One region of the Clostridium sp. JS66 genome, then DNA from elsewhere that is predicted to be linked to it. Evidence: riboswitches for the same ligand, from Rfam matches in the RefSeq annotation. Region 1 holds a riboswitch; each other region holds the start of a gene.
The links. A riboswitch is a leader RNA that binds a small molecule or an ion and turns the genes downstream of it on or off. The one in region 1 is predicted to bind S-adenosylmethionine.

Region 1 (12,264 bases):
AAATAATTTTGAATTGGAGGAATATGTAATGAAAAAATTTGTTTGTTCAGTATGTGGATATGTTTATGAAGGAGAGGAAGCACCAGATGTATGTCCTCAATGTAAAGCTAAAAAAGATAAATTTGTTGAAAAAGTAGAAGGAGAAATGTCTTGGGCAGATGAACACAAAATTGGTGTTGCTAAAGATATAGATCCTGAAGTTATAGAAGGTCTTAGAGCTAACTTTACTGGAGAATGTACTGAAGTTGGAATGTACTTAGCAATGAGCCGCCAAGCTGATAGAGAAGGTTTCCCAGAAATAGCTGAAGCTTACAAGAGAATAGCTTTTGAAGAAGCAGAACATGCATCAAAATTTGCAGAATTATTAGGTGAAGTTGTAACTAATAGTACAAAGAAAAACTTAGAGATGAGAGTAGAAGCAGAACATGGTGCATGCCAAGGTAAAAAAGATTTAGCTACTTTAGCTAAAAAATTAAACTATGATGCAATTCATGATACAGTTCATGAAATGTGTAAAGATGAAGCTAGACATGGTGCCGCATTCAATGGATTATTAAATAGATATTTTAAATAAAAACTATTAACAATTAATATGAAATACCCACTCCCTAATTTATATTCAATAAAGCCAAGTAAAATGTATGCATACATTTTACTTGGCTTTATTTTTGTCTTATTATATCATTGTAAACCATGGTGATAATTAACAAGGCCTTTTTAATTTATTATATATTTTAAATTGGAGGATTTTTTATGGAAAAATATGAATTAAACAAAAATTTAGCCCAAATGTTAAAGGGCGGTGTAATCATGGATGTTGTAAATCCTAAAGAAGCTGAAATAGCAGAAAAAGCTGGAGCTTGTGCTGTAATGGCACTAGAAAGAGTTCCTTCAGATATAAGGAAGCAAGGCGGCGTAGCAAGAATGTCAGATCCAAAGATGATAAAAGAAATACAAGCGGCCGTATCTATTCCTGTTATGGCAAAGGTTAGAATAGGTCATTTTGTAGAAGCACAAATACTTGAAGGACTTAAAATAGATTATATTGATGAAAGTGAAGTATTAACTCCTGCCGACGAAGCTTACCATATTAACAAATGGGATTTTAAAGTTCCTTTTGTTTGTGGAGCTAGAAATCTTGGTGAAGCTTTAAGACGAATAGGCGAAGGGGCTTCAATGATTAGAACTAAAGGTGAAGCTGGTACTGGAAATGTTGTAGAGGCTGTACGTCATATGAGATGCATGATGGAAGAAATAAGTAAGGTAAAAAATTCTTCTGAACAGGAACTTATGACACTTGCTAAAGAATTAGGAGCACCTTATGACCTTATTAAATATGTTTGGAAAGAAGGTAAACTTCCTGTAGTTAATTTTGCAGCTGGTGGAATTGCAACTCCAGCAGATGCTGCTCTTATGATGCAGCTTGGTTCTGAAGGCGTATTTGTAGGTTCAGGTATATTCAAATCTTCAAATCCAGAAAAAAGAGCTAAGGCTATTGTACTTGCAACCACATACTATAATGATCCTAAAATACTTGCAGAAGTTTCTACTGACTTAGGAGAACCAATTAAAGGTCTTGACTTAAGAGATTTAGATAACAGATATGCTGAAAGGGGCTGGTAAAACATGAATGTTGGAGTTTTATCTCTTCAAGGTGGAGTTATCGAACATATAAATCATTTAAAATCTCTTGGCTGTAATGCAGTAGAAGTGAAGAAAATATCAGATTTGGAAAACATTCATGGTATTATTCTTCCTGGAGGAGAAAGCACCGTTATTGGCAAGCTATTAAAAGAAACCAATTTACTTGATCCATTAAAAGAAAAAATATTACGAGGTTTTCCAGTTTGGGGCACCTGCGCTGGGATGATACTTCTTGCCAAAGAAATTGAAAATGATGAAAATACTTATCTTTCTGTTATGGATATAAAGGTTAAGAGAAATGCATATGGAAGCCAAATTGATAGCTTTGAAACTGAAAAAGTAATTGAACAAGTTTCTCCAAATCCACTTCCTCTGATTTTTATAAGAGCTCCTTATATTTCTAGTTACAGTAATGATGTAAAAACTATCTGTGAAATTGATGGAAATATGGTGGCTGCTAGGCAAAATAATATACTAGCTACATCATTTCATCCTGAGCTTAGTAAAAATCTTGAATTTCACAAATATTTTTTATCAATGTGTAATAAAAGTATATAAAAAAATTAAAGAATAAATCCTTAAATTAATAGGATTTATTCTTTAATTGTAGTTTATTATAATTAGTCTTGTTTTTTATCAAGTTCCATTGCCATATTTCTATATTTTTCCATTGTTACTGCAAATAATTCTGAAGTAGTTGGTGGTGTATACGAAATAGCATTAGCACCAGCCTCAATAGTCTCGTTTATACTCTCTTCATTTCTTCCACCAGTAGCTATTATAGGTAACTCAGCATATTTTTCTCTTATCTTTCTAACGACTTCAGCACTTTTCTTGCCTGCTGCCACATTAATTATAGTAGTCCCTGCCTCTATTCTTTTTTGTATATCATCATGTTCCGAAACTACTGTAACTATAATAGGTATGTCTACAGTATCTCTCATTGCTTTAATAACATCATTTGATGTAGGACTGTTCACTACTACTCCCATAGCCCCTTTAAATTCAGCGTCTAAAGCAAGGTTAACTACTCTTTTACCCATAGTAAGCCCTCCGCCAACACCACAAAATACTGGTACATCTGAAGCTGCAACTAGTACCTTTGTTATTACTGGTTGTGGTGTAAAAGGGTATACTGCCATTATAGCATCCGCATTAGTATTTTTTATAACCGCAATATCTGTAGTAAATAAAAATGACTTTAACCTTTTTCCAAATACCTTTATACCACTAGCTTTTCTTATCACTTCTGGAATATTTATCATGTGACTTCTAAGTGTTCCTTTTATTTCCGGTACATACTTGCCATTTTTCCCAGTTATATTGTTTATGTCACTCATAACTTACTCTTTCCTCCTCTTATATTAGATTCATCATTATTTATATATTTTATACTATATATTAAAAATATTCTACATGATGAATTTAATTACGGAAAATTTCTTCTGCAATTCTTACAGATTCTCTAGCATCTTTAGCATAAAAATCTGCTCCTATCATTTCTGCATATTGTTCATTAAGAACAGCTCCGCCTACAAAAACCTTGCATTGTAAATTATTTTCTCTTAAAGCTTCTATAGTCTTTTTCATATTAACAACTGTAGTAGTCATGAGTGCACTCAACCCTACAAGCTTAACATTATGTTCCTTTACTGTATTAACTACTTTTTCAATAGCCACATCTTTTCCTAAATCTATTACTTCAAATCCATAGTTCTCCAAAAGAACTTTTACAATGTTTTTACCTATATCATGTATGTCGCCTTTTACAGTTGCTAAAATAATTTTTCCTTTAGATATACTTTCTTCACCTTGTTCAACAATTTTCTTTTTTATAACTTCAAAAGATTTTTTTACAGTTTCAGCTGATTGTATAAGCTGTGGTAAAAATATTTCTTTTTCTTCATACTGTTCTCCTACATAATCCAATGCTGGAATAATATAAGAATTAACAACTTCTAAAGGTTCTTTTGTTTTTAATAAAACTTCTGTACTGCTAATAGCATCTTTTTCTATTCCATCTACAATAATTTGTTTCAAATCTTTTATTGAACTTATATTTTCAATATTTGTTACTGCTTCTTCTTTTTTGCCTACTAACTTTGTTCCATACTTTTCTACATAATTTTTACCTTCTCTATCAATATTGGATAGAACTTCAAAAGAATAAATAACTTCTTTCATTCCTTCGTCTCCAGTATTCATTATTGGTAAATCTAATCCTGCATAAAGTGCCATAGACAAAAATGTTCTATTTAATATTTCTCTTCTTGGAAGTCCAAAAGATACATTACTTACTCCTAGTACAGTTTTAACCTTTAATTTTTCTTTAACTAATTTTATAGCTTTTATTGTTTCCAATACTTCTTTTTGCTGTGCTGAAGCTGTTAAAGCAAGACAATCTATTATTATATTTTTCTTATGTATACCATACTCTTTTGCAGTATTTACTATTTTTTCTGCTATCTTAAATCTGCCTTCTGCTGTATCTGGAATACCACTTTCATCTATAGTTAAACCTATTACACATCCTCCATACTTTTTAACCACAGGAAAAACCTTTTTCATTATTTCCCTTTTTCCATTTACAGAATTTATAATAGGTTTTCCATTATAAACTCTAGCTCCAGCTTCTAGTACTTCTTCATTAGGGCTATCAATAGTTGTTGGTAATTGTACTACCTTTTGTACTGACTTTATAGCCTTAATCATCATTTCTTTTTCATCAATTTCTGGAAGTCCTACATTTAGTTCTATTATATGGGCTCCTTCTTCCTTTTGCTTTACAGCTTGAGTTTGAATATAATTAACACTTTTTTCTTTCAATTCTTCCTTATATTTTGATTTTCCTGTAGGATTAATTCTCTCACCTATTATTGTAACTTTTTCACCTAAAAACACAGTTTCTGTAGAAGAACATACTACACTAAAATTCTTTTCTTCTATTTTTAATGGCTTACTATCTTTTAATCCTTCACATAGTTTCTTTATAAATTCTGGATTAGTACCACAACAACCACCTAAAACTCTTACACCCTTTTCAGCCATGATTTTTGCATATTTCACAAATTCATCTGGTGTTATATCATATACTGTATTTTTTCCATCATATCTTGGAAGCCCCGCATTAGGTTGAACCATAACAGGTATTGATGCATATTTTAGTATTTCTCCTACTATAGGCATAAGCTCCTTAGGTCCTAGTGAACAATTTACTCCAAGAACATCTACTCCTAAACCTTCTAATACGAATACCATCGTTTTAGGATCAGTTCCCATTAGTGTTCTTCCATTATCCTGAAAAGTCATAGTACAAAATACTGGCAAGTCACTATTTTCCTTTGCAGCAAGAACTGCAGCCTTAGTCTCATATAAATCAGACATAGTTTCTATTAAAATTAAATCTGCACCTGCTTTTTCACCAATAACAACCTGCTTTTTAAATAAATTATATGCTGACTCAAAACTTAAAGGTCCCGTAGGTTCCATCATTTGTCCAATAGAACTTACATCAAGAGCAACAAGCTTATCTTGGGCCGCTTCCTTTGCAATTTTTACTCCTGCAGTAATTACTTCTTCTATAGAATACTTAGAAGAACTGTACTTTAATTCATTTGCTCCAAAAGTATTTGCAATTATTATATCAGCACCTGAATCAATATATTGTTTATGAATATTTCTTATAATATCAGGATTTGTTATATTTAAAGTTTCAGGCAAATCACCTACTTTAAGTCCTGATTTTTGAAGCATAGTTCCCATTGCTCCATCAAATATAATAAATTTATTCTTAAATCTTTGAGCCAAATCATTTATTTTCAAAATTACATTCTCCTTTCGTTAGTTCTAATACTATTTAAAAGATACATTGTCTAGTATACTTTTAACAATATCAGGTTTGTTCATAGTATAAAGATGGACCCCTTCTACCTTGTTTTGCAATAATTCTTCTATTTGGTAGCTAGCATATTCTATTCCTGCTTTTTTAAGATCCTCTTCATTATTTTCATACTTATTCATAAAATTTTTAACTTTATCTGGAATGATAAACCCAGATAATTTTTGTATTTTTTCAATTAATATTTTATTTATAGCAGGCATGATTCCAACAGTTACTGGAACTCTTATATTATATTTATACATCTTTTCTTTAAACTTAAAGAAATTATTATTGTCAAAAAATAACTGAGTGATTAAAAAGTCTGCACCTGCATCAACCTTTTCTTTTAAATATCTTACACTCATGTCCAAATCTTTACACTCATTATGTCCTTCTGGATAAGCTGCTGCTCCTATACACAAGTTAGTATCAATTTTTAATTTATTTATTAAATCTTTCCCATATCTATATAAATGTTCTTTACCTATAGTAAATTTTTCTGGTATATCACCTCTTAGGGCTAATATATTTTCTATTTTGTTTACTTTTAAATTTTCAACTACTTCCTCTATTTCTTCTTTTGTAGATGTTATACATGTTAAATGAGCAAGCGCTTCTATTGAATACTTATTTTTTATTATCGAAGCTATTTCTACAGTTCTATCTTTACTACTTCCACCTGCTCCATAAGTTACACTTATAAAACCCGGATCAAAATTTTTTAACTCCTCAATAATATTAAATAAAGTTTCATTGCTTTTAGGTGGAAATATTTCAAAGGATAAAGTGGTTTCTTTTTCTAAAAATGTATCTCTTATAAACATATAGTTTTCTCCTTTATCAGTAGTAAATTATTCATATAAATTTGAAAAGCTGCTTTTCATAGAAAAGCAGCTTTAAAATTGCTAATTTTAAACTTCTTTTCTTATCTACCAGAATAAAAACTTATTCTGCAGGAATTGACACCGATACATTTAATTAATGCCGGTTGTCGGGTTTCACAGGGCCAGTCCCTCCACCACTCTGGATAAGATTTTACATTCAATTATACTTATTATTAATAGTATATCTGTTTATTTACATTGTCAATAGTTTTTCTATTATAAAGAAATGAATAAAAAAAATTTTCACTAAATTAAATTTTTTTATCTATTAAATATCAAGTTATTTCAGTGCATATAACAAATTTTTAAAATATAAATTTTATTTTTTTAGTTTTTTTGGTATTGACAATTAAAACTAATATCTGTTATCATTTATTCAATCGAATACGGAACTTCTTATCTAGAGAGGCTGAGGGACTGGCCCTATGACGCCCAGCAACCTGAATAACATTTTTGTTCAAAGGTGCTAATTCCAGCAGGTTAAATCCTGAAAGATGAGAAGCTAGGGGAATAATCTTCTTGTAGCTTTTCTGCAAGAAGATTTTTTATTTTAAAAATTTCCTAGGCAATTATCAAATTAGAAGTTTCGTCCATGTATTAAAGGTTTAATAATATTTAGGAGGAATCTAAAATGAGTGAAAGAAAATTATCATTTGAAACATTACAAGTACATGCAGGACAGGAACCAGATCCAACAACAGGATCAAGAGCTGTTCCAATTTACCAAACTTCATCTTACGTATTTAAAAATGCTGATCATGCTGCTAACCTATTTCAATTAAAAGAACCTGGAAATGTTTATACAAGAATAATGAATCCAACTACAGATGTATTTGAAAAGAGAATAGCAGAATTAGAAGGTGGAGTTGCAGGACTCGCAACAGCATCAGGACTCGCAGCTATTACCTATGCTATCCTCAATGTTGCAAGTGCAGGTGATGAAATAGTTGCAGCAAGTACACTATATGGCGGAACATATGAATTATTTGGAGTAACCTTAAAAAAGCTTGGTATAAAAGTTGTATTTGTAAATCCAGATGATCCTGAAAACTTCAGAAAAGCTATTACAGATAAAACAAAGGCACTTTATGGTGAAACTATAGGAAATCCAAGAATCAATGTATTAGACATAGAAGCTGTAGCAAATATTGCACATGAAAATAAAATACCATTAATCATAGATAATACTTTTGGTACTCCATATCTTGTTAAACCAATAGAATTTGGAGCAGATGTAGTTGTTCACTCTGCAACTAAGTTTATTGGAGGACATGGAACTACAATTGGTGGAGTAATAGTTGATGGTGGTAAATTTGATTGGAGAACTAGTGGAAAGTTCCCTGATTTTACAACACCAGATAAAAGCTACAATGGATTAGTATACGCAGATTTAGGCGCACCAGCATTTGCTTTAAAAGCTAGAGTTCAACTTTTGAGAAATACTGGAGCAACTCTTAGTCCTCAAAGTGCATTTTTATTCCTTCAAGGCTTAGAATCACTATCCTTGAGAGTAGAAAGACATGTATCAAACACAAGAAAAATTGTTGAATTTTTAAGTAAGCATCCAAAGGTTTCTTGGGTAAACTATCCTGAACTAGAAGGTAATCCATATAATGAATTATCTAAAAAATACTTACCAAAAGGTGCTGGTTCAATATTCACATTTGGAATTAAAGGTGGTTTAGAAGCAGGAAAAAGATTTATAAATAGTGTTGAATTATTCTCATTACTTGCAAATGTAGCTGATGCGAAGTCACTCGTAATTCATCCTTCAAGTACAACCCATGCAGAACTTAATGAAGAAGAACAAAAAGCTGCTGGAGTTACTCCTGATATGATAAGACTTTCAATTGGTATCGAAGGTGTTGATGATCTTATATATGACTTAGATCAAGCTCTTGCAAAAGCTTAAAACTTAAATAAACAACGAATTATTTAAGTAAAAAGCCAGTAGGGAAGTTCCTACTGGCTAAATTTTAGTTAATGAGAGTAAATACAAATAAAAAGGGGGCTTTTTAATATGGCATCTATTGCAATATTAGGTTATGGAGTAGTTGGAACAGGTACAGCTGAATTAATAAATAAAAATAAAGAAAGATTTAAAAAGATTACAGGTGAGGAACTTAAACTTTCAAATATATTAGTTAGAAATATTGAAAAACATAAACAAAAAAAGGATTCTAAAATTCTAACTGATAACTTTGAACACATTTTAAAAAGCCCTGTGGATATAATTGTTGAAGTTATGGGTGGCATCAATCCTGCTTACAAATATGTAAAAAAAGCTTTAGCTTCAAAAAAACATGTGGTAACAGCCAACAAAGATTTAATGGCGGAACATGGAAAAGAACTTTTAGATATAGCACATGAAAATGGTGTTACATTAAACTTTGAAGCTAGTGTAGGAGGCGGTATACCTATTTTGAAACCTCTTATGGAATGTCTTACAGGTAATGAAATTGTAAGTATTAAAGCAATATTAAATGGTACTACGAATTTTATACTTTCAAAAATGTATAATGAAAACATGAGCTACGAAGATGCTTTAAAAATTGCTCAAGATTTGGGCTTTGCTGAATCTAACCCTGATTCTGATGTTCTAGGTTATGATGCAGCAAGAAAGTTATCCATACTATCTACTATCGCCTATGATAAAAAAATTAACTGGAAAGATATACACATAGAAGGCATTACCAATATAGATGCTGATGATTTTAAGTATGCTAAAGCTAATGGTTATAATATAAAACTCTTAGCTATAAGTAGAAAAGAAGAAGATGGAATCTTTGCTTCTGTACAACCTGTTATTGTAGATAAAAATTCAGAACTCAGCAAAATTGAAAATGAATTAAATGCTATTGTTATAAAAGGCGATGCTGTAGGCGATGTTGTTTTTTCAGGTAAAGGAGCAGGAATGTTTCCTACTGCCAGTGCAGTTTTTGGTGACATAGCTGATATAATTCAAAATAGAAATAAAAGATCTATTCAATTTAACAGTGAAAATGCCAGTATACAAACACTTTACAATTATAAATCTAATTGGCTTGTAAGAATAAAAACTACTGATAAAATAAATACTATTTGTTCTTTAACAGGAAACTTTAAAAATTGTCATATTTTTAAAAATGAATTAAATCCAAAAGATGAAGTTGTAGCTATTGTCAAGGAAGAAACTGAAAATGATTTAAATTGTAAATTAGAAGAGATTAAAACTTCAAGCCATACAGAATATATAAAAAAATTCCTACATATTAGATAAAACATATATATTTTAAAACTTTTGACAAACAACTTTTTAAATTAATTACAAAACAAAAGCTATGAAATTCAGAAATTAACTTTCCCATTTCATAGCTTTTAAATTAAATAGAATTCTTACAAACACACTTTTAGAGTAGTGCTATTTTTTTTTCATTGCTTTAATTATAGCTTCTGTAAATTCTACAGTATTTGCATTTCCACCTAAATCTGCAGTGACACTTTTTCCTTCTTTTAGAACATCTGCTACTGCTTTTTCTATTTTAAGAGCAGCTTCAAATTCGCCTATGTGATTAAGCATCATAATACCTGATAATACTGCTGCTACAGGATTTGATATATTCTTTCCTGCTATATCTGGTGCTGAACCATGTGCAGGCTCAAATACAGCAGCTTCATCTCCTATATTTGCACCTGGAACTAACCCAAGACCTCCAACTAAACCTGATGCCATATCTGAAAGTATATCACCATATAGATTAGGCATTACAAGTACATCATATTTTTCTGGAGTTAACACAAGCTTCATGCTCATAGCATCTACTATTACATCTTCAAACTCTATATCCTTATATTCTTCTGCTATATTTCTTGCACATTTCAAAAAAAGGCCATCAGACATTTTCATTATATTTGCTTTATGCACTGCTGTAACCTTTTTTCTATTATTTTTTCTTGCATAATCAAAAGCAGCTCTTACTATTCTATCGCTGGCTTTTTTAGATATAATTTTTACACTTTCTGCAATATCTTCACTTACCATATGTTCTATGCCAGCATATAAATCCTCTGTATTTTCTCTGAAAATTACTAAATCTACATCATTAAATCTGGACTCTACCCCTTCATAACTTTTTATAGGTCTTACGTTAGAATAGAGATTTAAGTTTTGTCTTAAAGTAACATTTACACTTCTAAATCCCTTACCTACAGGTGTTGTAACAGGTCCTTTTAATGCTACCTTATTTTTCTTTATACTCTCCAAAACATAGTCTGGTAATGGTGTACCGTACTCTTCAATTACTGCTGCTCCTGCTTCTACTACATCCCATTCTATTTCAACGCCACTAGCGTCTATAATTCTTTTTGCTGCTAAAGTAACTTCTGGTCCTATTCCATCACCAGGAATAAGAGTAATTTTGTGTGTCATAAAATCGCCTCCAAATATTTATTAACCGTAAATTGGGAACAAAAATATTCTGTTCCCAACTATATTTTTTAATTTTAACAATTAATTAATTTTTACTTATATTTAAATTATACTCTATACTTTAGTTTAGCTTGCTTTTGTTTCACCTTTTTTTAAAATTTCTGGAATATATTTTTCTACCATAAGTTCTAACTCATTATTACCAATAATAGTAGTTCTTCCTTCCTTATATTGTTCTTCAACCCACTCTCTTATTTCTACAATTCTTGGATCCTTTTTATCTACTTTTTCATCATCTTTAAGTCTATAGTAAGTATTAATCCAAGCTGCAATTCCTGCTAAACCAGAATACTGATTAACAGCAACTACCACAGGTCTATCTAATATTTTGTCTGTATCAAATATATTATATATTTCCTCATCTTTTAATATACCATCTGCATGTATACCAGCTCTAGTTACATTAAATTGGCTACCTACAAAAGGAGTTCTTTCTGGTATATCATAGTTCATTTCCTTTTTAAAGTATTCAGCTAATTCAGTTATAGCATGCAAGTTCATATTTCCAGTAGTGCCTTTTAATTGTGCATATTCAAATATCATAGCTTCTAATGGACAATTTCCTGTTCTTTCTCCAATTCCTAAAAGAGAAGTATTTATTGAAGATGCTCCATACAACCATGCTGTAGAAGAATTACTTACTACTGCATAAAAATCATTATGGCCATGCCATTCTATCATTTCAGAAGGAACACCGCAATTAGTTCTAAGTCCATGAATCAATCCTTGTACACTTCTTGGAAGTGATGCACCACTATAAGGAACACCTAACCCTAAAGTATCACAAGCTCTTATCTTTATAGGTATATTAGACTGTTTTGAAAGTTCCATAAGCTTATTTACAAAAGGTACCACAAATCCGTAAAAATCCGCTCTAGTTATATCTTCTAAATGACATCTTGGATGTATACCGTTATTTAAAGCTTCTTCTACAATAGACAAATACATATCCATAGCTTGCTGTCTTGTCTTATTTAATTTTTTAAATATATGATAATCTGAACAAGACATAAGCATTCCTGTTTCTTTAATGCCCATTTCTTTAACTAGTTTAAAATCTTCCTTATTTGCCCTTATCCATGATGTAACTTCAGGAAATTTGTATCCTCGCTCCATACAAACTTGTGCAGCTTTTCTATCCTTTTCTGTATATAAAAAGAATTCTGTTTGACGAATTATTCCTGAATTATTATCCAATTTATGAAGATAATCAAAAATTCTTATAATCTGCTCAGCAGCATATGGAGGCATAGATTGTTGTCCATCTCTAAATGTAGTATCTGTAATCCATATGTTTTCTGGCAAATCCATTGGAACTTGAATTTGATTAAAATTTACTTTTGGAACCTCTGAATAAGGGAATATATCCTTATAAAGATTTGGTGTAC
Region 2 (7,885 bases), 1.4 Mb from region 1:
CTGATTTAAAAATATTATATTGATTTCTATTGATTGACTGGATAAACCAGAGGTCAAGTTTTACCTATCTACATAGATAGATAGGTGAAACTTGGCCTTTTCTAATTTGAATTGTTAATGGATTGAAATATAATTAATCAAGTTTTAGTTTTTAATTTTATTTAGAAAAGGAGAAAATAAGTATGAGTGTAAATGTGTTTGCAAGAACTATAGAAGAAAAAACATTTATGCATCCATGTTATAACTGCATTGCTCATAAATATGCAAGAATGCATATACCAGTAGCTCCTAAGTGTAATGTTAGTTGTAATTTTTGTAATAGAAAATATGATTGTGTAAATGAAACCAGACCTGGAGTAACAAGTGAAGTTTTAACACCTGAAGAGGCCAAAGATAAATTTAAAATAGTAAAGGACAAGGTTAGAAATTTAACTGTAGTTGGTATAGCAGGACCTGGTGATCCACTTGCAAATTTTTATGAAACAAAAAAATCTATAGAATTAATAAAAAATGAATCAAAAGATATTACATTTTGTCTTTCAACTAATGGTTTAATGCTTCCTTTTTACGTAGATAAATTGATAGAATTAGGGGTCACACATTTAACTATAACCATAAATGCAGTTAATCCTAAAATAGGTGGGGAAATATACAAATTTGTAAACTACTTGGGAGATGTATTTGTTGGAGAAGAAGCAGGAAGGGTGTTATTGAGCAATCAATTATCAGGACTTAAATATGCTGCACAAAAGGGAATAGTATGTAAAGTTAACATAGTTATGATAAAAGGAATCAATGATATTCATGTTCCTGAAATAGTAAGGAAAGTTAAAGAATGTGGAGCATATATGGCAAATATTATGCCTCTGATACCTGTTAAAGGAAGTGCATTTGAAAATAACCCTACAGTAACCGAAGTTGAATTGAATGACATGAGAAAAAGCTGCGATTCAATATTGAAACAGATGTATCATTGCAAGCAGTGTAGGGCAGATGCTATTGGAACTTTAAAGAATGATATATCAAGTCAATTTAGAGAAAACAATATTGCAAAGGAATCAAATGATAATGAAAATAAATTAGAAGATAAAGATGTAATTGAATTGAAACATCATAAGTACAGATTTGCCATTGCGAGCAAATCAGGTGTAAGTATTGATGAACATTTTGGGCATGCGTCAGAATTTTATATATACGACATGATAAATGATGAAATTAAATTTCGAGAGAAGAGAAAAGTAAATAAGTACTGTAATGGAGTATATGATTGTGGAGAACATGAGGACAAAATAGAAAATATAATAAAAAATGTAATTGATTGTAATGCTGTGCTTGTGGTCAGAGCAGGATTTGAGCCTATGGATAGGCTCTATGAGAAGGGAATAAGAGTATTTGAAATGTACCAGGAAATTAATAAAGGTATAAAAAAAGCTGTTGAATTACTTAAAAAAAATAAATAAATTCAAATTTAGGAGGAATATATTATGAGACAAATAGCTATTTATGGAAAAGGTGGAATAGGTAAATCTACAACTACACAAAATTTAACTGCAGGTTTATCTGAAATAGGAAAAAAGGTTATGGTAGTTGGATGTGATCCAAAGGCAGACTCTACAAGATTACTTTTAGGTGGACTTGCACAGAGAACAGTACTGGATACTTTAAGGGAAGAAGGAGAAGATGTAGATTTAAATTATATATTGAAAAAAGGCTTTAATGGAATAAAGTGCGTAGAATCAGGCGGACCTGAACCAGGTGTAGGATGCGCTGGAAGAGGTATTATAACATCTATAAACATGCTTGAAAGACTTGGCGCATATACTGAAGATTTGGATTATGTTTTTTATGATGTTTTAGGAGATGTTGTATGCGGTGGTTTTGCTATGCCAATTCGTGAAGGAAAGGCAAAAGAAATATATATAGTGGCTAGTGGAGAAATGATGGCACTCTATGCAGCAAATAATATATCAAAGGGAATAAAAAAATATGCCAATAAAGGTGGCGTTAGATTAGGTGGAATTATATGCAACAGCAGAAAAGTAGACAATGAAAGGGGAGTATTGGAGGCATTTGCAGAGGAATTAGGTACACAGCTTATTTATTTTGTACCAAGAGACAATGTAGTTCAAAGGGCAGAAATTAATAAACAAACTGTAATACAATTTGATTCTAAATCAAATCAGGCAAATGAATACAGATCACTAGCAGAGGCAATAGAAAAAAATAAGAACTTTGTAATTCCAAAACCTATGTCACAAAAAAGGTTGGAAGAAATAATTTTGCAAAATGGATTGGTAGAGCAAGTAGTGTAAAATACCATAATTAGAAAGTTGATGAGGAGGTAAAGTTAATGAAATTTAATCTTAAAACTTCAGTAGTAAAAACTCGTGAACAGCGGCTTGGAACTATTATTGGATGGAAAACTGGAAAGGCTTCAGAACTTTCCAGGGATTCTGCTTATACGTGTTCAGGTTGTAAAGGAAATGGTGGAAAAAGGTTGTGTGAAGCTTCAGGACCCTTTACCCAAGGTTCTACTTGTAGTGAACAAATGGTAGAATGTCAGGCTGGCAATGTAAGAGATGCAGTATTAATTCAACATGCACCAATAGGTTGTGGTACAGGACAGGTAGCTTATAATTCCATATATAGAAATGGTCTTGCTATTAGAAATTTACCTGTTGAAAATATACAAATAATAAATACAAATATAAAAGAAACTGATATGGTGTTTGGTGCACTAGACAAGCTGGAACAATCCATAAAGGATGCATGGAATAGACATCATCCTAAAGCAAATTTTGTTGCTACTTCATGTGCTTCGGGAATTATAGGGGAGGATATAGATAGTGTTGCAACTAGAATGCAAGAGGAACTTAGAATACCTGTTGTACCAATGCCATGTGAAGGTTTTATGTCAAAGCACTGGAGTACTGGTTTTGATGCTACACAGCATGGAATTCTAAGGCAGATAGTAAATAAAAACCCTAAAAAGCAAGAAAACCTTGTAAATGTAATTAATCTCTGGGGAAGTGATGTTTTTACACCTATATTGGGGGAGCTTGGACTTAAAGTAAATTATGTTATTGATTTAGCTGAAGTAGAAGATTTGGAAAAGCTTTCAGAAGCTGCTGCAACCATTACGTTTTGTCATACATTATCTTCTTATATGGCAGCTGTTTTGGAAGAACAATTTGGGGTACCGGAAATTAAAGCACCACAACCTTATGGAATTGCAGGGACTGATGCATGGATAAGAGAAATTGCAAAGGTTACGCATAGGGAAGAAAAAGCAGAAGCCTATATAGAGAGAGAGCATAAGAGAATAGCACCAAGGCTTAAAGAGCTTAAAGAACTTTTAAAAGGCAAAAAAGGTTACGCAGCTACAGGTTCAGCATATTCTCATGGACTTATTGCAGTACTCAAGGAACTTGGAATTCAAGTTGATGGTTCTCTTGTATTTCATCATGATCCTGTATATGACAGTAATGATCCAAGTAAAGACTCTTTAAAATTTCTAGTGGATAACTACGATGATGTTCCTAACTTTAGCGTGAGCAATAGACAGCAGTTTCAGTTTTATGGACTACTAAAAAATGTAAATCCAGACTTTATTCTTATAAGACATAATGGTTTAGCACCTCTTGCGTCTCGTATGGGAATTCCAGCAGCACCACTTGGTGATGAACATCATGCAATAGGCTATCAGGGAATTTTAAATTTAGGGGAGACCATTCTTGAAATATTAGCTCATAAAAAATTTCATCAAGATTTGAAAGAACATGTAAAATTACCTTATACAAAATGGTGGCTTGATCAGAAAGATCCATATATACTTGAAAAGCAAAATTATGCAGTGGAATAGGAGTGAAAATAGTGACAAATACAAAAAATGTAGAAAAATCAAATTCAATAGAACAGGTTAGATATGGATGCGCCATTGGAGCAATGCATAGTGTTTTTGCAATTCCAAGGGTTATTCCAATTACCCACTGCGGGCCAGGATGCGCTGATAAACAAACTTCCAACATATCCTTTTATAATGGATTTCAAGGAGGAGGTTATGGAGGTGGATCTGTTATACCAAGTACTAATATACACGAAAAAGAAGTAGTATTTGGAGGTGAAAATAGATTAAGAGAATTAATAGAATCCTCTTTTAAAGTCTTAGATGCAGATTTATTTGTAGTTATGACAGGATGCGTACCAGAAACTGTAGGAGATGATGTGGGAGCTGTAGTAAGTGAGTTTCAGGATCAAGGTTTACCTGTAGTATATGCTGAAACGGGAGGATTTAAAGGAAATAATTTTATAGGGCATGAACTTGTAACAGAGGCTATTATTGATCAATATGTGGGAGATTATAAGGGGCCTTTGAAAAAAGGGCTTGTAAATGTGTGGTCTCTTCTTCCATATCATAATACTTTTTGGAGAGGTGATCTTGCAGAGATCAAAAGAATTTTGGAAGGTGTAGGTTTTGAAGTCAATATTTTATTTGGACATGAGAGTAGTGGAATTTCAGAATGGAAAAATATTAAAAAGGCACAGTTCAACCTTGTACTTTCTCCATGGCTTGGACTTAAAACTGCAGAATATTTAAAGAAAAAGTATGGTCAGCCCTACTTGCATATCCCTATAATTCCTATATGAGCAAAGGAAACTAGCAGTTTTTTGAGAAAAGTAGTTGATTTTTCAGGAATAGATAAAAATAAGGCAGAAGAATTTATTGAGAGTGAAGAAAGAAAATACTATAAATATTTAGAGGATTTTTCTGACTTTTATGCAGAGTATTGGTGGGGGTTACCAGCCAAATTTGCAATTGTAGGTGATAGTGCATACAACTTAGCTATAACAAAGTTTTTAGTAAATCAGCTAGGACTTATACCTGCAAAACAAATTGTAACTGAAAACCCACCAGAGAAATATAGATATATCATTAGAGAAGAATATAAAAATATAGCAGAAGATGTTTCATTGGACGTGGAATTTGAAGAAGACAGTTATACCATTCATGATAAAGTAAGAAAAACTGATTTTGGGCATAAACCTCCAATTATTTTTGGAACTACTTGGGAAAGAGATCTAGCAAAAGAATTAAAAGGTTCTATAGTTGAAATAGGATTTCCAGCATCTTATGAAGTTGTCATATCAAAATCTTATGTAGGTTATAGAGGGGCACTTACACTGCTTGAAAAAATATACACTACCATAGTTAGTGCTAGTGCCTAGTTTTATGCAACCATAAAAGATATGGATTCCAATCTCATATTAAAAAATTGTAAATTAAATATTGACATATTAAAATGTGACTAATATAATAATATATAACATATACGAATAGTATGAAATATCTAAGGAAAATTTGAAAACTTAATATGATATATTCTTATCAAGAGAGGTGGAGGGATTGGCCCTTTGAAGCCTCGGCAGCGGATTCTTTTTTAGAATACTGTGCCAAATCCAACAAAATTATTTTTGAGAGATAAGAAGAGCAGTATTTATAATGCATTAAAACCTCTTCTTTTGTAGAAGAGGTTTTTATTTTCAAATAATGGGATTAAAGTGGAGGGGGTAATGTGATAAATAGTAGCAGAGGTAAGGCTGGTATTTCAGAAGAAAATTTAAATAAACTTTTAGAAATGTTGAAAACTGTTAAATATGGTTCTGTAATTTTAGTTATTCAGGATGGGGTAGTTGTACAAATAGAAAAAAATGAAAAGGTGAGACTAGTGTAGATTAGGAATTGAACAAATTTCATTTTTAACTTTTAAAATATAAAGAGGAGGATACAAGAATGAGTGTAGAAAGTGTGAGAAATTTTTTTAAAGAGAGGAATCAAGAAGATCCAGTATTTGAATTGGAGGATAGTGGGGCTACAGTGGATCTTGCAGCTCAGGTTATAGGTGTTGAAGCTAAGTTTATTGCTAAAACACTGGCATTTAAATTGAAGGAAAAGGATATATTGGTTGTAACTCGTGGTGATGCTAGAATAGACAATAAAAAATTTAGAACTTATTTTAAAACAAAAGCTAAAATGCTTGGTTTAGATGAAGTAGAAGAAATAACAGGGCATCCAGTTGGGGGCGTGTGTCCATTTGGATTGAAAAATCCTATAGATATTTATATAGATGTATCTGTAAAAGATTTTGATTTTGTATATCCAGCAGCAGGTTCGAGAACAACTGCACTTAAGATATCGCCAGAAAGAATTCAAGGGCTTACTAATGCTGAATGGGTTGATGTCTGTCAAGAATAGTATACAGAACTTTAGTAAGGAAAAGTGGTAAATATTACTTTTCCTATTGACATACTAATAAATAGTATATATAATAATATCAATGAGAAAAACATATAGGAATAGTAGGAAAAGTAAAGATGAGAAGAAGTAAGTAAATGGAAGCTGGCAGAGAGAAATCTCCATTGGGTGTAAGAGATTTTGAGTGAAAGTTAACTGAAATGCGTCTCGGAGCTCTGAATCGAAATTTAGTAGACTTCAGTGGGTACGCCCATTAAAGCGTTGAGGTATTATTGTACCAATATTTATGAGTTGTTATGTATTCTATTTTTGATGCATAATAAACAGAGTGGAACCGCGGAAGTTAACTTCTGCCTCTGTATTGAGGCAGGAGTTTTTTGTGTCCAAAAATATATTAAATTATTAAAATTAGGAGGATTGTCATGAATTCTGTAGAGTATTTTAATTCCATAGCAAATCAATGGAATGTGATAAGAGAGGAGTATTTTGAAGAAAAGCTAAAATATACAGCACTTTCTCAATTTGATATAAAAGATAAAATATGTGCAGATTTAGGGTGTGGCACAGGTTTTATATCATTAGCATTACTGGAGAAAGCTAAAATTGTTTTTTCGATAGATAACTCTAAAAATATGCTTAAAGAACTGCATAGTACAGCTTCCAAAAAAGGCTTAAAAGATATATATCCTATTAGTGGTTCTATGGAAAACTTGCCTTTGTTTGATAAATCAATAGATAGAGTTTTTATAAATATGGCTTTACATCATATATTTGATGCAAAAAAAGCAATAGAAGAAATGTTTAGAGTACTTAAAAAGGATGGAACAGTAGTTATAACAGATGTAGAGGAGCACAATGGAGAGTGGGCTAGAACAGAAATGCATGATGAGTGGCTTGGTTTTTCACATGAACAGATAAAGAATTGGCTTAAGGAAGCTGGCTTTAGCCAAGTTCAAGTAAACAGTACAGAACTTAAATGTAAAGGCTATTCAAGTAAAGGAGAATATACAGAAACAGGAATATTTGTAGCAAAAGGAATTAAGGAGGAATAAAAAATGGATATTGAATCATTATTAATACATGGAGGAGTGGATGGAGATAAAACTACAGGTGCTGTAAATGTGCCTATTTATCAAACGTCTACGTACAGACAGTTAGAACTGGGAGTAAATAGTGGATATGAATACTCAAGAACAGGTAATCCAACAAGATATGCACTAGAAAAACTTATTTCAGATTTAGAGGGAGGTTATGCAGGTTTTGCATTTGCCTCTGGAATGGCAGCAATAACAGCAGCCTTAATGCTTTTTAAGAGTGGAGATAAAGTTTTAATATCAGATAATGTATATGGAGGAAGCTTTAGAGTTTTAGATAAGGTATTTAAAAATTTTAATCTTGAATACGAACTTGTAGACACAAGTAATGAAAAGCTTGTGGAGGAAAAGGTTACAGATAATGTTAAAGCTATATTTATAGAAACACCAACAAACCCACTTATGACCATAACAGATATAAATAAGATAGCTGGTATAGCAAAGAATCATGGAATATTAACTATTGTAGATAATACCTTCATGACGCCGTATCTTCAAAAACCAATAGAGCTAGGAGCTGATATAGTAGTTCATAGTG
Region 3 (12,264 bases), 1.4 Mb from region 1:
ACGTGAAATTAAAATTTTGTAAGCAAAGGCTGTTTTTCTTATTTAAAGAAAAACAGCTTTTTAATTTTTTATGATTTAATATTTAAATAAATAGTAATGGGGGCTATATAAAATGCAAAAATTAAGCAACAGATTAGATTATTTTACTGAATCAGTAATAAGAGAAATGACAAGAGTGGCTAATAAATATGGAGCAGTAAATCTTTCACAAGGTTTTCCAGATTTTGATCCACCAAGAGAACTTATTGATAGTTTAAAGGAAGCAGCAGAAAAAGGACCACATCAATATGAAGTAACATGGAGATCAAAAGAATTTAGAGAAAAACTATCAAAGAAACAAGAAAAATTTATGGGAATATCAATAAATCCTGATGAAAATATAGTAGTTACTTGCGGTAGCACTGAAGCTATGATGGTAGCTATGATGTCTGTATGCAATCCAGGGGATAAAGTTATTGTATTCTCACCATTTTATGAAAACTATACAGCAGATACAATTTTAGCAGGAGCAGAGCCTATATATGTACCTTTGGTACCTCCTGAATTCAATTTTGATAGAGAGAAATTAAGAAAAGCTTTTGAAAGTAGACCTAAAGCGCTAATATTGTGTAATCCTTCAAACCCAGTAGGTAAGGTATTTACTAGAGAAGAATTATTATATATAAGCGAACTTGCAAAAGAATATGATACTTTTGTTATTACAGATGAAGTTTATGAGCATATAGTATTTAAGCCAAATAAGCATACTTATCTATCGTCTCTTCCAGGAATGTTTGAAAGAACAGTATCCTGTAGTTCTTTGTCAAAAACTTATTCTATAACTGGATGGAGGCTTGGATACATTATTGCAAGTAAAGATGTTATAAATAATTGTAAAAAAGTACATGATTTCTTAACTGTAGGAGCAGCTGCACCTTTACAAAAAGCAGCTTGTGCAGGATTAAGTCTTGAAGAAAGCTATTATGACGAGCTTAATAATATTTATGAAAAAAAGAAAAAACTGTTTTTAAATGGATTGGATGAAATTGGATTAAAATATTTTGAACCTCAAGGAGCTTATTATGTTTTAGTTGATATTTCAGAATTTGGCTGGAAGGATGACTATGAATTTTGTAAGTGGATGGCAAAAGAAATTGGTGTTGCTGCTGTTCCTGGATCTAGCTTTTTTAAAGAAAATATAAATAATTATATAAGATTTCATTTTGCAAAAAAAGATGAAACATTGATTGAAGCTATTGAAAGATTAAAAAAATTAAAAAAGTAGTCATTTGACTTTTGGTTAGTATATAAAATAATTTTTATGTGAAAAAAGGAATAAAATTAAATATTATTACATTCTTATCCAGAGAGGTGGAGGGACTGGCCCTATGAAGCCCGACAACCGGCATTTTAATATGTATCGGTGCTAATTCCTGCAGAATATAATTACATATTCTGAAAGATAAGAAAAATGGAGTTTTATGAAATGGAAATTTTTTAAAAGCTATCTTTCTTATTGAAGAAGGATAGCTTTTTTATAAGTTATAAGATCAATGTAAACATTAAAAGGAGAAGACTAAAGTGTTAAATAAGAATAAAAGTAATAAGGGTATTTCAGAAGAAAATCTAAATAAGCTTTTAGAGATCTTAAAGATTGTCAAGTATGGTTTTGTAGCTTTAGTTATTCAAGATGGGATGGTAGTTGAAATAGAAAAAAATGAAAAAATGAGAATAGTATGATTTTAAATAAATTTATCAAGAATGTTATTAGCATATTCGAAATATATATTATATATTAAGGGATGTTTAGATGTTGAATCTTTTATGAAATTGCAGTTTGAATTTGGAGGTGAATTTATGAACTATAAAGTAGCTTTTGTTAGTAATGATGGAAAGAATGTAAACGAAAACTTTGAAACATCAAGAAAGCTTTTCATTTTTGAAATTAAAGAAAATATAGCAGAATATTTGGAAACTAGAGAAAGTGGTTTATGTTTTGAAGAGCGTGGTCATAATGAAAAATATATGAAAACGTTAGTAAATTTGATATCGGATTGTAAGGCTATTTTTGTTAAAAATATAGGGTATATGGCTTTAGTGTTTTTAAAGTTTAATGGAATAAAAGCTTTTGAAACAGATTATAGTATAAGTGATGTAATTGAAGGAATATTGAGTTCTTCTTTTGAAATATAATTGTATAAAAGCTACAGTTTAAAAAGTGATATTAAATTTATTTCCTAAATAAGCATTGACATATCATGTATTACATACTATAATTTATACAATTATATTATAATATGTAAATCAATTGTTAATCAGTTAGCTTAAAATAATAAATTTATTCTTATCCAGAGAGGTGGAGGGACTGGCCCTATGAAACCCGACAACTGGCATTTTAATATGCATCGGTGTCAATTCCTACAGAGTAGTTTATACTACAATGAGAGATAAGAAAAATAGCAGGTTTATAAACTAAAATTTTGTTGAAATAAGCTATTTTTCTTAAATGAAAAATAGCTTTTTTTTATCCCTTTAGTTGACCAGAAAACTGGAAACTAATCTATCTTAATTAAGATATAATTAGGTTTCAGTTTTTTTGGTTATTTAACATTACTAAATAATTTAATATTGAAATTCTTATTAAGAGAGACTGAGGGACTGGCCCTTTGATGTCCGGCAACCTGAAATTATGTTTCAAGGTGCTAATTCCAGCAGATATTATATCTGAGAGATAAGAAACTAGAATTTGATAAATCTTCTTGTAGCTTATCTATAAGGAGATTTTATTATGTGCATGTATATCCAATTAATGAACTTGATTTGCCTATTTAAGCTTAATAAAATTAAAAATTTCAAAGGAGAATGAAAATGAGTATAAGTAGTGTAGTGGATGATTTTTTAAGTAAAGGAATAGAATGCTCTATTAACCGATTTGAAAAAAATTCTAAGTTTTTCAGAAAAGAAAAAAGTAATTTGTTAACAAAGGTTTGCACTGCAAAAACACAGATTTTTACAGTAAGAGGACAAAACATAATGGTTGTTACAGATGAAAATACTATAATCAGTAATATAAAATTTAGAGAATATTTTAAAGTAAAACCAAGAGAATTAAGTAATAATGAAATAATAAAAATTACAGGTCATCCTAGTGGAGGGTTAAGTCCCTTCGGATTAAAAAAACCATTAAAAACCTATATAGATATTTCTTTAAAGGGAAAAAATAATATTTATCTTTGTGCAGGAATGAAAAATTTTGTAGTAACAGTTAATTATAATGAAGTAATTAAATTAACTTGCGGTCAGTTGGTGGATATTTGTGAATACAATGATTATGTTAGGGGAGTGATAATATGAGAGTGTTGATTAATTTGGAAAGTCATTTAAACAATTTTTGTGCATTTAGAAATGCTTAATATGATGAAAGAATTAGGTGACATGAATAATCCACTAAAAATCTTTTTAAATAAAATAAAAGAATATTATTAACACTACCTTCATTAAAATGTATTTTAGTGGAGGTAGTGTTATTTTATGATATAATTAATTTGATTACAGAAATAGGGAAGGGAGTTTAGTTTTTTGTAATGAAGAAAAAGTTAGACGTAAATAAAACAATCACTACAGTAATTATTTTAAATGCAATTCAAATAACTACAATTGTTATGGTGATATTGTACAATTACTTTTATAAAAATGTATTAAATTTACAAGATAAATTTTATAGTGGAGAACTTTTGGTATATTTAATTATATCCATAGGAATTATAAATAGTTTTTTTGCAATTAAGGATATTCGTTCTTTAAATGGCAACAATGATGAATATAAAATGCTTAAGAATACATTAGAACAGCTAGGGGAACTTAACAAAACTCTTAGAGCTCAAAGACATGATTTTATGAATCACCTGCAGGTAGTATATAGTCTTATGGAAATGGAAGAATATCATGATGCAAGAGAGTATATAGAAAAAGTATTTAAAGACATTCAAAAGGTAAATAAGGTATTAAAAACTGCTAATCCAGCAGTTAATGCGCTGCTTCAAGCTAAAATACTTTATGGAGAAAAAAGAGGAATAAAAACAGAAATATTAATTACTTCCTCACTTCAAGATTTAAAGGTACCATCTTGGGAATTCTGCAGGGTACTTGGTAATATTGTAGATAATGCAATTTATGCACTTCAAGAAATAGATGAAGAAAGAATTATACAAATAGAATTATTCGAAGATTTAAAGTTATATGGATTTAAAATAAAGAACAATGGACCAAAAATTCCAGAAGAACTTGTGAAAAAAATTTTTAAAGCAGGAGTTACTACCAAAGGTGAAAAAGGAGAAGGTATGGGACTGGCTATTGTAAAGCATATACTAGAGGAATATGGAGGGGGAATTAAAGTATTTACAGAAAATGAATTTACTGTTTTTCAAGGATGGATTCCAAGATAAATAAACTTTTCAATATGATGTAGGGTAAGTCATAAGGTAAAACTTGAAATATGACATTTTAAACTGAATTATGTATTTTTGGACTACTATGCATTCATTTTAATTCATGTAGGAAGTATTATACTAGTATAGACAGATACACAGAAGTTACAATTAAAGGAGGAGGGAGAAATGGAGCTGGTAAGTTTTTTATCTACTATAAGTTGGATTGCCATATTGTGTTTTTCATTTGGATTTTTGCTGGTAGTTATAGAAATGTTTCATCCTGGATTTGGAATACCAGGAATTTTCGGAGCTATATTTTTAATAATGGGCATAGTAATAACAGCGAAAAGTATTATGGAAGCATTGATTTTAGTTAGTATCATCATTGCAGTGTTAGGAGTAGCTCTTACTTTAGTTCTGCGCTCTGCAACTAAAGGTAGACTTTCAAAAATACTAATTTTGCGTGAAACCCAAAAGAAAGAAACTGGATATACAGGCTCCGAGGATTTACAATATTTTGTGGGTCAACAGGGAATTACTCTTACAATTTTGAGACCAGCTGGTATTGCAGATTTTAATGGGATAAAAATGGATGTGGTTTCAGAAGGAGAGTTTATTCCAAAGGATGAAAAGGTAAAGATTATAAAAGTAGAAGGAAGAATAATTGTAGTTAGAAAAATATTTTAGAAAATAAGGAGGAATAAATATTATGAATGGTCCTATCACTGTAGTTGTATTCTTAGGAATACTTATAATTTTTTTAGCATTGTTTTTAAGTTTTGTACCAGTAGGTCTTTGGATTTCAGCATTGGCTGCAAATGTAAAGGTAAGTATTTTCAATTTAGTGGGAATGAGACTTAGAAGGGTTCAACCAAAAAGAATAGTTTTTCCATTAATAAAAGCAACAAAGGCAGGATTGGAAGTTAGTGTAAATCAACTGGAAGCTCACTATTTAGCCGGTGGAAATGTAGATCAAGTAGTGGATGCACTTATTGCAGCTCATAGAGCAGATTTTAAATTACCCTTTGAAAGAGCAGCAGCAATAGATCTTGCAGGTAGAGATGTACTTGAAGCTGTAAAAATGAGTGTTAATCCAAAAGTAATTGAAACACCTAATGTTTCAGGTGTTGCAAAAGATGGAATTGAGCTTTTAGCAAAAGCAAGGGTAACAGTAAGGGCAAACTTAGAAAGATTAATAGGTGGAGCTGGTGAAGCTACAGTAATTGCTAGAGTTGGAGAAGGTATTGTAACTACAGTTGGTACATCTACCTCACATAAAGAAGTTTTGGAAAATCCAGATGCTATATCTAAAACAGTTTTAGCAAAAGGATTGGATGCAGGTACTGCCTTTGAAATACTATCTATAGATATTGCTGATGTAGATGTTGGAAGAAATATAGGAGCACAACTTCAAACCCTTCAAGCAGAAGCAGATAAAAATATTGCCCAAGCAAAGGCAGAAGAAAGAAGAGCTATGGCAGTAGCAAGAGAGCAGGAAATGAGAGCTGCTGTAGTGGAAGCAGAAGCAGAAGTACCAAGAGCTATGGCTCAAGCTTTAAGAGAAGGAAAATTAGGAGTAATGGATTATTATGATATGCAAAATGTAATATCAGATACAAGAATGAGAGAGTCTATATCTAAAGTTGGTGATAAAAAAGATAAAAAGACTTCATATGGCAATCCTAATGATGTTAAGGAGTAAAAAATTATGACTGATTTTGATAATTTGGTGGATATTATTTGTGATTCAGGAAAAGTCTTGAAAGATATTATAAAAGCCTCCAGTGAAAAAGCAAGAAAAGTAACTAATGAAACTAAAGGTAATATTTTTGATAATAATGCTAGGCAGGATAATTATGATTGGTTAAAAGGAAATAATTTGCAAGAGAATAAACAAAAAAATTTAAATTTTTCATATGATACAGAAGATACAGAAAAGGCAGAACTTCAAAGAAATATGGAATATGAAAAAACTAAAGTTCAAGAATTAAAAAAGAAATTAGAACAAGAAAAAACAACAATGAATTTAGAGCTAAAAGAAGAAAATATTATGCAGGCCATAGTATATTCAGAGATATTGGGTAAACCTAGAGCAAAAAGAAGGAGAAGAAGGCGGTGATTTATTGGAGCTTAAAGTTTTCATTGGAGACGATGAAGAAGGCATGAGAATGGTGTTAAAAAAGGCCATTGAAAAAATAGAGGGATTTAAATTAGTAGGAGAGGCAGCTGATGGAGAAGCTGTTCTCTCCTTTGTAGAGGAAAAACATCCTGAAATTATATTTTTAGATGTGGAAATGCCAAAATTGAATGGAGTAGAATGTGCTAAAAGAATAATGGATATAAATCCAAGAACTATAATTATTTTTGTTACAGCACATGATGCATATATGTCTGATGCATTTCAACTTTATGCCTTTGATTATATTGTAAAGCCTTTTAAGTTAGATAGAATTTATCAAACTTTAAATCGAATAAAAACTTTAAATGATGTTCAAAGCGAAGAAAATATGTATAAAATAATCCGCCACGAAAAGGGATTAGATAAAATACTAATAAGGAATAAAGATGGTATAAGTTTCATAGATATGAAGGATATAGTCATTATACAAAGAGAAGATAGAAATACGGTTATATACACAATTGATAATTCCTATATTACTTCTGAAGGTATGAGTGAATTAGAAGAAAGGCTGGATAAAGCAGTGTTTTTTAGAAGTCACAAGTCTTATATTATCAATTTGTCTATGATTAATAAAATATATCCTTATGGAAGATGGACTTATATAGTGAAACTAAAAAATACAGATAAGGATGCTCTTATTACTCATGAAAGATATGAGATGCTTAAAAAGATGTTTAGCTTTTAAATTTTTATAATTTAAAAGCTAAACATTTTTTAGAGGACAATTGAGAGAGGACAGTGAAGGTAAGTTTTCCTTTACTGTCCTCTGAAAAAGTTGAATTATTCAGATTTAGTAATTTTAGTATTGTTATGTTTATTCATACCTTTTCCATAGTAGAAAGCAACTAGTATTATAAGCCAAACTGGTCCTACAATAACTGCTATTAGAGTATCTGGACTTAAGCACATAACTACAAGTACAAATATTAAAAATGCTATACTAATGTAGTTTGCATAAGGATATCCTTTCATAGGAAACTTTAATTTTTTTGCTTCTTCAGAAGTAAGAGATTTTCTAAATTTCATTTGAGCTAGTAATATTATAAACCAAGCAAAAATTCCTGCGAAGGTTGCAATACTAGTAACATAAGCAAATACTTTAGCTGGAACAATATAATTAAGAAAAACACCTATAAGCATGAAAAATGCAGAGATTAAAATTGCATTACTAGGAACTTGTGATTTGCTAAGCTTTCCAAAGGCTTTTGGAGCTGATCCCTGAAGAGAAAGATTGTAAAGCATACGACCGGTGGTGAAAATACCACTATTACAAGAAGATAAGGCTGCAGTTAGTACAACGAAGTTTATAATGCCTGCTGCTGCTGCAATTCCTAATTTGCTAAATGTTAAAACAAACGGACTTCCTAGGGTTCCTATTTTATCCCAAGGATATAGTGACATAATTACAAATAATGCTCCTACATAGAATATTAATATTCTGTAGAAAACCTTATTAATAGCTGATGGTATAGTTTTTTGAGGATTCTTTGCTTCACCGGCTGTAACTCCTATAAGTTCAATTCCTATAAAGGCAAATGTAACCATTTGTAAGGCCATAACTGTACCTTTTATTCCTTTAGGAAAAAATCCTCCATGACTCCACAAGTTTGATATACCAGTAGGTTTTCCGGTATTACCTAATCCAGTAATAATCATAATTATTCCTATAACAATCATAATAACAATAGTAACAACTTTTATAAGTGCAAACCAGAATTCGAATTCTCCAAAGGCTTTAACTGCTGTTAAATTTACTATGGACATTATAACAACAGCACCAAGGGCTGATACCCATTGAGGGATAGTTGGGAACCAGAAATTAACATAAACACCTACTGCGGTAACTTCAGCCATACAAGTAACAATCCACATAAACCAATAGGTCCATCCAGTCAAATATCCAGCAAGAGGGCCAATAAATTCATTGGCATATGCACTAAAGGAACCAGCAACAGGATGCTCAACTGCTATCTCGCCAAGTGCACGCATAATAAAGAATAAAATAGCTCCACCACCAGCATAAGCTAATAGAAGTGAAGGACCGGCTGTTTTAATAGCTGATGCGGATCCAAGGAATAAGCCAACACCAATTGCACCACCAAGAGCCATAAGTTGAATATGTCTCTCTTCTAGACCACGATGAAGTTCTTCGTTCAGGCCAGTATTATCCTTATTCATTTTAATCCCCCTCATAAAATTAATTAATAACTTTTAAAACAGATTATTAATCACTTTATAGCCATATACAAAATTTTTTTTAACACCTCCTTAAGATTTATATATGATTGAAAATTCAGAATTTAATGGATAATTTTATAAGTGCACTATTAAATAATATTCATGAAAAGCTTAAAAAATTCATAAATATTATAATAAAATGTAAAAGAGATATTCAAAAATAACTATATAATTTAATTAAACATTGCAGATGCAAGAAGAAACGATAATGAAACATTAAGTGTGAAATTTTTAAATGCTATTATATAAAAAAATAAGTTTACTGTTAATGTATAAAAAATTATAATAGAATGACGTTGATGCATAATATTTTAATATTTGATTTTGGTAGCTATAAGAGTTAAAATTATCTATGTGAAAATTGTGTCAAAATTTGAAGTAATTAAGCTGTTTTACTGCTATAGGAATCAACATTAAAAAAACTTAAAGCGGCACAGAATGTTTACTGATGCTCATATTGAAAGTAAATGTTTGTTAAACCGTTATTTTTTTGCATCAAATTGTGGACAATCAATTTAAACAGAACTTGTTGATTATTGCGTAGTTTATTTGTTGATATAATTATAAAATTTAATAAATAAGGGGAAGAGATATTTTGATAACTGCAACTGGATTGAAAAAAGTTTATGAAAATAAAAATGTTGTATTAGAAGATATTAATTTTAAAATTGAAAAAGGAGACGTTTATGGTCTTGTTGGTAGGAGTGGAGCAGGAAAGTCAACACTTTTGAGATGTATTAATGGTTTAACAGATTATCAGGATGGAAGCATGAAGGTTAATGATTATGAAGTTAAAGATTTAAATACAAAGCAGATAAAAGAATTTAGAAAAAATATTGGTATGATTTTTCAGCATTTTTCTTTATTAGAGAGAAAGAGTATTTATGATAATATTGCTTTACCTATGAGATGCTGGAAATATTCAAAAAAAGAAATTGACAGCAAGGTTAATGAACTGCTTGAACTGGTGGAACTAAAAGATAAAGCTGGAGCAAGGCCAAGAAACTTGAGTGGTGGTCAGAAGCAAAGGGTTGCAATTGCAAGAGCTTTGACCATGAATCCAAGCATTTTGCTGTGTGATGAAGCAACATCAGCACTTGATCCTAGTACGACAAACTCTATATTAGACCTATTAAGTGATATAAATAAAAAAATTGGAATTACCATAGTATTAGTTACTCATGAAATGTCTGTTATTCAAAGAATTTGTAATAAAGTATCTATTTTAGAAAACGGCAAAATAGCTTCTCAAGGAACTGTTAAGGATATATTTTTAAATCAACCACCAGCTTTAAAACGTTTAATAGGAGTTGAAAATAGTGCATTGCCGGAAAAAGGCAAAAATATACGATTTATGTACAGAATTGAAAAGTTGGAAGGCTCAGAATTAATTGTTAGAATCGTAAATGAATTGAATATCAAATTTTCTATTATAGAAAGTTCTACTCAATCATATAGAAATGATAAAATATCTACTTTTGTTATAAACATAGATGATAGTGATTTTAATTCAGTTACTAATTATTTAGATAAAAATAAAGTAGAATGGATGGAAATTAAAAATGATGGGAATGAGGTGAGAAATTGAGCGATTATACATTAACTGAAATTATTAATATGTTGATTTTACCAGCACTTGGAGAAACCGTAAGAATGGTTTTTATATCTGGTATGCTGGGAACATTTTTAGGTTTTTTAGTGGGAATCATTTTGGTAATCTGTGATGACAATGGGCTTCAGCCTAATAAATTTATTCATAGAGTATTGGATACTGTAGTGAATGTAATTCGTTCTTTTCCATTTGTTATATTGATGATTTCTATTATTCCTTTAACAAGAATTATTACTGGAAGCTCTATAGGGCAGGAAGCAGCTATTGTTCCATTGACAACGGCAATTACACCATTTATTGCCCGTATTTTTCAAAGTAGTTTTAAAGAAGTGGATCCATCACTTATTGAAGCGGCAAAATCCTTTGGTGCCTCAAACAAGCAGATTATTTTCAACGTAATGTTAGTTGAAGCATTACCTTCGATAATTTCAGGTATGAGCTTGGCTATAATAAACTTGTTAGGTGCAACAGCAATGGCAGGAGCAATTGGAGCTGGAGGTTTAGGTGCAGTAGCTTTAACTCACGGCTATCAAAATTTTAATCAGAAAATTATGTATTCAATAGTTGTAGTATTAATTGTATTAGTATGCTTAATTCAATATGGTGGTGATACGCTTTATAAAAAATTGAAATAGCATATTATATTTTTAATTAATCTATTTATCTATACAAATTTTATTTTTGAGGGGGAAAACTTATGAAAAAATTTATGAAGTTAATGTTATGTATGTTGGTGATTACAACATCAATGACAGCATGCGGAAAAAGTAACGCTACAAGTAGTTCATCAGATGAAAAGAAGTCAATCAAAATTGGAATGAGAGCAGATTCTCTAGATTATGGAAATGAAGCAGCTAAAGCACTTAAACAGAAGGGTTATGATGTTAAAGTTGTTACTTTTAATGATAGTATTGGACCAGATACTGCTTTAGGTGAAGGAAGCATTGATGCAAACATATATCAGCATGAACCATACTTACAAAATTACAATAAATCTAATAAGACAAATTTTGTTATGGTTAAGCCTAAACTTTGGGCTCCTGTTTTTGGCATGTACTCTAGTAAGTATAAAGACTATAAGGAACTTCCAGATGGAGCTACTATTGGTCTTTGCAATGATGCTACAAATCAGTCAAGAGGTTTGAATTTATTAAACGAAATTGGATTGATAAAACTTCCTGCTGATAAAAAATCACCATCAATTTATGATGTTAAAGATAATGCTGCTGTTAATCCAAAGAAATTTAAATTCATAGAAGCAGACATGCAAACACTTCCACAATCTTTGAAGGATGTAGATTGTATTTTGCTAGCAGCTACTCATATGGTAAATGCAGGTTTAGATGCATCTAAATATATTGCAAGTCCAAAAGATAATGAAACATATGCAGTTGGAGTTGTTGTGAAAAACGGTAATGAAAATAAAAAATGGGTTAAAGATTTAAATGATGCATATAGAACAGAAGGAATTAAAGAATTATTAAAAAAGAAAGCAAAAGGAACTTTGATACCTCTATTCTAGTTTGTTGCTAAAGTAAAAAGTTATAATATTATAAAAATAAGAAGGTGCTGTCTCACAATAGAATTTTCATGTGGGGCAGCACCTTCTTATTCTTTTATATAGATAATAATCATATTTTAGTTTACAGGATTAATCTAAAATTTTAGGATTAATAGGATATTTACCATAGGTCCTTGCGGCTTGCATAAATAGTTCCACATTTTCCTTTGAGGTTTGCATAGGAATTTTACAGCCTGTACTCAAGATAAATCCTTTTGGGCTATTATATGATTTCTTAATACATTCTTTTACTTCATTAAAA

Region 2: linked by a shared signal. The riboswitch ahead of Q6H37_RS08835 (YezD family protein) and the one ahead of metF (methylenetetrahydrofolate reductase [NAD(P)H]) in region 1 are both predicted to bind S-adenosylmethionine.
Region 3: linked by a shared signal. The riboswitch ahead of Q6H37_RS08870 (YezD family protein) and the one ahead of metF (methylenetetrahydrofolate reductase [NAD(P)H]) in region 1 are both predicted to bind S-adenosylmethionine.

Annotation. Positions count from the first base shown of each region.
Region 1 is NZ_CP131467.1:466,999-479,262, reverse strand. Features, by position in the region: gene Q6H37_RS02220 (NADH peroxidase) at 29-574, shown strand; gene pdxS (pyridoxal 5'-phosphate synthase lyase subunit PdxS) at 754-1,623, shown strand; gene pdxT (pyridoxal 5'-phosphate synthase glutaminase subunit PdxT) at 1,627-2,202, shown strand; gene Q6H37_RS02205 (hydrolase) at 2,265-2,984, opposite strand; gene Q6H37_RS02200 (homocysteine S-methyltransferase family protein) at 3,070-5,406, opposite strand; gene metF (methylenetetrahydrofolate reductase [NAD(P)H]) at 5,497-6,348, opposite strand; SAM riboswitch class I at 6,447-6,558, opposite strand; SAM riboswitch class I at 6,802-6,909, shown strand; gene Q6H37_RS02190 (O-acetylhomoserine aminocarboxypropyltransferase/cysteine synthase family protein) at 7,040-8,320, shown strand; gene Q6H37_RS02185 (homoserine dehydrogenase) at 8,429-9,667, shown strand; gene Q6H37_RS02180 (isocitrate/isopropylmalate dehydrogenase family protein) at 9,809-10,816, opposite strand; gene Q6H37_RS02175 (2-isopropylmalate synthase) at 10,943-12,264, opposite strand, start outside.
Region 2 is NZ_CP131467.1:1,876,237-1,884,121, forward strand. Features, by position in the region: gene nifB (nitrogenase cofactor biosynthesis protein NifB) at 183-1,460, shown strand; gene nifH (nitrogenase iron protein) at 1,485-2,312, shown strand; gene Q6H37_RS08825 (nitrogenase component 1) at 2,351-3,862, shown strand; partial or broken gene Q6H37_RS08830 (nitrogenase component 1) at 3,874-5,226, shown strand; SAM riboswitch class I at 5,381-5,486, shown strand; gene Q6H37_RS08835 (YezD family protein) at 5,574-5,732, shown strand; gene Q6H37_RS08840 (YbaK/EbsC family protein) at 5,792-6,253, shown strand; T-box leader at 6,361-6,614, shown strand; gene Q6H37_RS08845 (class I SAM-dependent methyltransferase) at 6,676-7,305, shown strand; gene Q6H37_RS08850 (trans-sulfuration enzyme family protein) at 7,309-7,885, shown strand, end outside.
Region 3 is NZ_CP131467.1:1,886,565-1,898,828, forward strand. Features, by position in the region: gene Q6H37_RS08865 (pyridoxal phosphate-dependent aminotransferase) at 113-1,264, shown strand; SAM riboswitch class I at 1,336-1,448, shown strand; gene Q6H37_RS08870 (YezD family protein) at 1,561-1,719, shown strand; gene Q6H37_RS08875 (NifB/NifX family molybdenum-iron cluster-binding protein) at 1,837-2,172, shown strand; SAM riboswitch class I at 2,321-2,433, shown strand; SAM riboswitch class I at 2,614-2,717, shown strand; gene Q6H37_RS08880 (YbaK/EbsC family protein) at 2,848-3,333, shown strand; gene Q6H37_RS08885 (sensor histidine kinase) at 3,564-4,424, shown strand; gene Q6H37_RS08890 (NfeD family protein) at 4,596-5,096, shown strand; gene floA (flotillin-like protein FloA) at 5,119-6,111, shown strand; gene Q6H37_RS08900 (hypothetical protein) at 6,118-6,528, shown strand; gene Q6H37_RS08905 (LytR/AlgR family response regulator transcription factor) at 6,533-7,276, shown strand; gene Q6H37_RS08910 (amino acid permease) at 7,372-8,769, opposite strand; gene Q6H37_RS08915 (methionine ABC transporter ATP-binding protein) at 9,425-10,417, shown strand; gene Q6H37_RS08920 (methionine ABC transporter permease) at 10,414-11,076, shown strand; gene Q6H37_RS08925 (MetQ/NlpA family ABC transporter substrate-binding protein) at 11,139-11,963, shown strand; gene Q6H37_RS08930 (uroporphyrinogen decarboxylase family protein) at 12,093-12,264, opposite strand, start outside.